2 regions of the Shewanella sp. SM74 genome follow, and region 1 is predicted to be linked to the other one. Evidence: riboswitches for the same ligand, from Rfam matches in the RefSeq annotation. Region 1 holds a riboswitch; the other holds the start of a gene.
The links. A riboswitch is a leader RNA that binds a small molecule or an ion and turns the genes downstream of it on or off. The one in region 1 is predicted to bind cyclic di-GMP.

Region 2: it holds a riboswitch for cyclic di-GMP, as region 1 does, so the genes downstream of both, L5M49_RS08495 (glycosyl hydrolase family 18 protein) here and gbpA (N-acetylglucosamine-binding protein GbpA) in region 1, are expected to answer to the same signal.

Annotation. Positions count from the first base shown of each region.
Region 1 covers NZ_JAKKRZ010000004.1:117,220-120,411, reverse strand. Annotated here, with positions in the region: gene gbpA (N-acetylglucosamine-binding protein GbpA) at 545-1,990, opposite strand; cyclic di-GMP riboswitch class I at 2,114-2,213, opposite strand; gene L5M49_RS06260 (TMEM165/GDT1 family protein) at 2,624-3,178, shown strand.
Region 2 covers NZ_JAKKRZ010000006.1:145,274-148,465, forward strand. Annotated here, with positions in the region: gene L5M49_RS08490 (ROK family protein) at 78-863, shown strand; cyclic di-GMP riboswitch class I at 1,237-1,325, shown strand; gene L5M49_RS08495 (glycosyl hydrolase family 18 protein) at 1,439-3,192, shown strand, end outside.

The sequences.
Region 1 (3,192 bases):
AGTCCTGTTCAATAATTAATTATTATTTTATTTGAGTAAGATTTGAACCGATAAAGCCTTGCGTCTTAAATCGAAATAAGCGACACATCACTTAAAGCATCCAATCAGATCTCGACCTAGCAGATCAATTGGCCCCAATAGCTTTTGAATGTTTCAACCCAGTAGCCATTGAGGCTAACTAAATCGATTATTGAAAAATGGCATGACTTTCAATTGTGATAGCCCAAATTAATGTACCGATATAAGCATCGATTAAATAGATAGTTTGGGACATTAACAGAGCCAAACCCAGTGGGCAAGCCAGTTGTGAACAAAGAAGGGCAGCAAACGGTACGGTAACAACTTAATAGCGCTGTGATAAACGAAAATATACAAGCCAACAAAAGCGCTACCTTTGTTGAGAATACCTGTAATCTTGTATTAGGCTCGAATCAAAATAAAGCCGGTCTTTTTCCATCCGATGCAGACAAAAAGGGCTTAAACACACGGATATGTTTAAGCCCAATCACATCATGTTGAGAATTGATTAACTCAAAAAGTTAATTTACAGCTCAGTCCACGCCATAGCCCAAGAAGCGCCAACACCTGGTTCAAATCCAGTGGCAGAAGCCGACCACTGCACGCAATAGCCGCTATAAGGGAATGGCTTACATTGATACACTTTGCCATTTTTAGGCTGTAACACTGTAGTACCTGCAACGTAACCTTTCACGCCTGCTGGGAATACAAAATCAGCTTCTGGTGCAGGAGCTTGGTCCTTTAAGAAGAGATCAAAGTTCTGCTGAATAACATCACCTTGTTTAGGCTCAGCTTTTACCTGCAAATGATAATGCCCAGCTTTAGGCTCAACGACGTCTAACACTAAGCTAGCACTGGTATTGTTAACAGTTTGGCTCACAAAACCTGCCGCTGTGCCATCATGGCTAAACAAATACGCTGACACTAGCATCTCGGCGTTACTGGTCACATCAAAGCTGACCTTCGCCGCACCATCGATAATTTGATAATCATCGGCAAGTGAAGTGACTTCTAAGCTGTTGCCCGGAGCAGGAGCTAAATCAAATCCTACTTCGACACGCTCAATACCTGAGTTTTTCGCTGTAAAAATGTCGTTTTTGCCATACACAGGCTCAATCACACCCGATGCATTTTTTTGTCCCGCTTTTAACTGGGACTGCTGGGCATTAATCGCGCTTGCTAATAGGAAAGGCCAATTTTGTTTATCACCTTGAGTCGCATCGCTAATGGTAATGACTGTTTGCTTAGCCGCTTGCTCACCATTGGCGTCAAACACCCGGGTCATCACTTTATCGCCTGCTTTTAGATCGAGTGACGGATTGATATCCCCCACATCTTGCCATTCACTCGGCACAACAGGACCCGAGCCCAAGTTCACATCGATAGCATTGTAGAAACTATTCGTCGTATCTCCCACTTCCCACACGGCCAAGATCACTTGATAACCACTGCGACCTTCTGGCACGTAGCAGTCATGGGTCACTAACTTAGGCGGCTGTTCCATACCACCATCAACTACGCAAAAGGGTGCTAAGTCAAAGCTCGCTCGACTCAAAGCTTGGTTTGGGTTCCAATCTTGGCGAGTTAAATAGTAACGCCAATTACGGGTGACATGGTTTGCTGTGAACTGCCAACTGAACTTATTCCAGCCCGCTTTAATATCCGTCTTTGCCCAACGGCTCGGACTTTGTTCATCCAAAGGTGAAAAAGCACCATTGCCAGCACTCGCCAATTTGCCATCAGCAGGACCTGATTCAGGAAAACCCGATGGCCCCTCAACACTTTGCGGCTCCCATTGCACCGCACCACAATTGGCATTTTTACCTGTTTTACAGGCATATGAACGCGATTCAGGTGCCACAACATAACCGTGCGCCTGCGCAGAGATACTCACAAACGCATTCGTCGCCATTACTGCCGCGGCCAATAAACTCAATTTAGAAATAGGGGAAAAAACAGTAGGATTTGCCACTTTAATGCACTCCATTGATTGCCTATCATCCTAAACATAATGATAGGCTTAGATATAAAAGTGGTATTTGGGCAAACAACAGCATTAAACAGCAGTCGTTTATCTTTCACAGAAATCGAATTCTGCGGCAACTCCGCTATCTTAGTTCACTAAAAAATCCATTTACAACCTTAGACCGGAAGCTTTGCGTCCTAACTTTTCAATTAGTTTGCCAAATACAGTCGTTATCATTGAGTCACTACGAGTTAACAGTATGTAACTAAGTAGAAATGACTTGGCTAAATTAGCAACAAAAGACAACGTTGTCAAAAAATAATTCATTTACATTCATTAAGTTACAGAATGTGAATCGGTATTTTTCTGACACCCGTCAAACATTTATCAGCACCTACTGTTATAAACTCGTGCTTGAAACTAAATCTTACCTAGGTATAATGCCCACCTCGCTTCGGGGGAGTAGCTAACTGGATTTCGAACCATCGTCATCTAGGGTGAACATCAACATACTTGGCAACATGCCATGGTGTTCACAGCAAATCATAGATTTGCCCAGCAAGACCTGAGCACAATTACCGCACCTAGGGGTGGACGGTTTATTGTGCTTATGTCATAACCACCCCTAAAGGATCACACTTGGAAGCCCTACTTGCCTCAACCTTTACGGTTGCTATCGCCGAAATTGGTGATAAAACTCAATTACTTGCACTAATCCTCGCCGCAAGATTTAAAAATAAAACCGCCATTATTTTAGGTATTTTGCTGTCGACATTATTTAACCATTTTGCCGCCGCTTGGATTGGTCAATGGGCCATTAACTGGGTAAGCCCAGATCTTGCACGTTATTTAGTGGCTGCGTCCTTCTTCGCGATCGCTCTTTGGGTGTTAATCCCAGATAAAGTCGATGCAGAAGAGAGCCGTTTCTATAAAATGGGCCCCTTTCTCGCTACCTTTATCCTGTTTTTTATCGCCGAAATGGGGGATAAAACGCAAATCGCAACTGTGGTATTAGCCGCAAAATACGATTCATTAACTATGGTGGTTGCTGGCACAACCTTAGGCATGCTGCTTGCTAACGTACCCGTAGTGATCGCAGGCCACTTCAGCGCTGAAAAATTGCCTATGTTGTGGATACATCGTGGCTGCGCCGTATTGTTCGCACTCTTAGGCGTAGCAACACTGTTCTTCTAAGAATCGAGGCAGGG
Region 2 (3,192 bases), on a different contig from region 1:
AACATTTGGACCCTATGCTAACATTTGCCATCTCTACTCGGGGTCAGAGTGGGGCACATGTATCAGTGGAGTAAGCGATGCAAATACTAACAATAGATGTGGGCGGTACCAAAGCCCTGTTCGAACTTCAGCTCGCGGGGCATACAGAACAATATAAAATCCCCACAGGTGAAGGTTTTAAAATTGAAGAGTTAAATAATCAAATTGCGGCGTTTGAACGTGATTATGATTTACAGCATTACCAACTAGCGATTGCCGTACCTGGACTGGTACAAAATAATCGTTTGGTTTCTTGTAAATCTTTACCCGGACTCAATGGATTGAGCTTCGATACAGTCAAAACCCAGGGTGAGCTTAAGTTTATCTGCAACGATATCGATGCGGGTATGCAAGCGACTTGTGATGCCAAATATGCCTGTGAGTTATTGGTCATGTGCGGCACTGGGATCGGTATGTCTATTGCTTTTAATGGACAAGTCTTTACGGGAGCGACGGGCGTGGCGGGGGAGTTGGGGCCTTGTCGCGTGATGACAGAATCTGGTGAGTTTAGTTTAGAGCAACTGGCCAGTGGCGATTCAGTGCGCAGCCGCAAAATCTCCACTCAGGATGATTTATATCGCGCGGGCAGTTATCTCGGCATGGGATTAGCGTGGGCGGTTAATTTATTTAATCCCAATCGAATTTGGCTTGCTGGCGGTATGATGAATAGCGCTCCTTACTACAAAGGCTGCCTCGAAAGCTTAAAGCAAATGGCATTGAGCGCGCCCTTAGCTGAGATGAAAATCAATCGTGTCGATGATATGGAAACCTTGGTTTGCCGCGGTTTATCTGTGATGCTCGCAAGGGACTATCCTCGTGCATAAGGATCATAAATAACCCCGTGTATAAGGATCATAAATGCCCCGCGCATAAGGATCATCATGTTGCTCGACAATGGTTTGCGCCATGAATGTTTAGTGATTGGGTTTTAGCTGCATAAGTGACGTAAATTGTGAAATATAAAGCAGGACTTGTGATGCCTTTGGCATATCGAGTCCTGTTTTTTATTCTTAAAGTATTCAGATAATCCTCATTACCCAAAGTAAATATTAGCGATAGTTTAATTTGCATAATTCCTTTCTTATCAGATGACTAGTTCTATTTACGATTTTAGCCAATAACGCAGTTGATAATATTTTGTTGCAATTTTATTGCGCTTACGCTTATGCTGATATTTACAATGACAACGTTGTCATTGTGTGTAAAAGGCAAACCAGTTGAAAAACTGGGACGCAAAGCCTCCGGTCTAAGGGTTCGTCTGTACCTATGATAGCGGGGATACCACAGGTTTTTCTTCGTGCAGTTGTCAGTCGTTTTGCATGGTTTTAAGAGAGTGCTGTTTCCTGTCTACGCTTTGTTTGCCTTATTGATTCATATAAAAATTCAATAGGGATATCTCATGTTCAAGACTCAAATTTCAACATCAGCCTTGCTAGTGGCATCAGCGCTGGCATCTACCATCAGTGCCAGTGTTTTTGCAGCGGCGCCCGGTAAACCGACTTTAGGTTGGGGCGAAACTAAGTTCGCTATTATTGAAGTGAATCAAGCGGCTACCGCTTACAATCAATTAGTTACGGTGAAAGATGCCGCCGATGTCTCCGTCAGTTGGAACCTTTGGAGTGGCGATGTGGGCAATAGAGCCCAAGTGTTACTCAACGGCAATGTAGTTTGGGAAGGCCCATCTGGCGCGTCGGGAACCGCTAACTTTAAGGTGAACAAGGGCGGCCGTTATCAGATACAAGTACAACTGTGTAACAGCGATGGCTGTACGGCGAGCGATGCTAAACAAATCCTCGTGGCTGATACCGACGGCAGCCATTTAGTGCCACTCAATGCTCCCCTAAAAGAAAACAACCGTCCCTATGCTAATAAATCAGGCAAAGTGGTGGGCGGTTACTTTGTCGAATGGGGCGTATACGGTCGTAAATTCCCGGTCGATAAGATACCTGCACAAAACTTAACCCATATTTTATATGGCTTTACCCCAATTTGTGGTGGTGATGGCATCAATGATAGCTTGAAAGAAATCGAAGGTAGTTTCGAAGCGTTGCAACGTGCCTGTAGTGGTCGTGGTGATTTTAAAGTTGCGATTCACGATCCTTGGGCAGCGATTCAAATACCGCAGGCGGGAGTGAGTGAGCATTCAGATCCTTACAAAGGTAACTTCGGTCAATTGATGGCACTTAAGCAAGCACATCCAGATTTGAAGATTTTACCTTCGGTCGGTGGTTGGACCCTCTCGGATCCCTTCTTTTTCTTCGGTGATAAAACCAAGCGCGATATCTTTGTCGCTTCGGTGAAAGAGTTTCTACAGACATGGAAATTCTTCGATGGCGTGGATATCGACTGGGAATTTCCAGGGGGAAATGGCGCTAACCCAAATTTAGGTAATGCCAATGACGGTGAAACCTATGTGACTCTGATGCGTGAACTGCGGGCTATGCTTGATGAACTAAGCGCCGAAACGGGTCGTACCTATGAGCTGACCTCAGCTATTAGCGCTGGTGACGATAAAATTCAAAAAGTCGATTATCAGGCTGCTCAGCAGTACATGGATTACATCTTCTTGATGAGTTACGACTTTAATGGTGGTTGGACTAATACTGAACTCGGCCATCAAACCAATCTGTATGAAGCGAGTTGGGATCCCAATACCCGTTACACCACAGCTAATGGCGTTAATGCGCTGTTAGGCCAAGGTGTGACCCCAGGGAAAATTGTGGTCGGTGCCGCTATGTATGGCCGCGGTTGGACAGGTGTCAATGGCTACAGTGGTAATAATCCTTTCACGGGGACGGCAACGGGCAAAGTAAAAGGTACTTGGGAAGCTGGTGTGGTGGATTATCGTCAGATAGCGAACGATTACATGGGAAGTGGTTGGACTTACAGCTATGACGAAACGGCCGAGGCGCCATCTTTGTTCAAGGCATCTACTGGCGATTTAATCACTTTCGATGATGCTCGTTCAGTTAAAGCCAAGGGGCAATATGTGCTTTCTAATCAACTTGGTGGGCTTTTTGCGTGGGAACTTGATGCCGATAATGGTGACATTCTGAATGCCATGCACGAAGGTTTAGGTCATGGTGAAGGCACCACTCCGCCAGTGAATAAAGCGCCCATTGCCAATGCGGGCGCGGATGTGAATGTCACCGG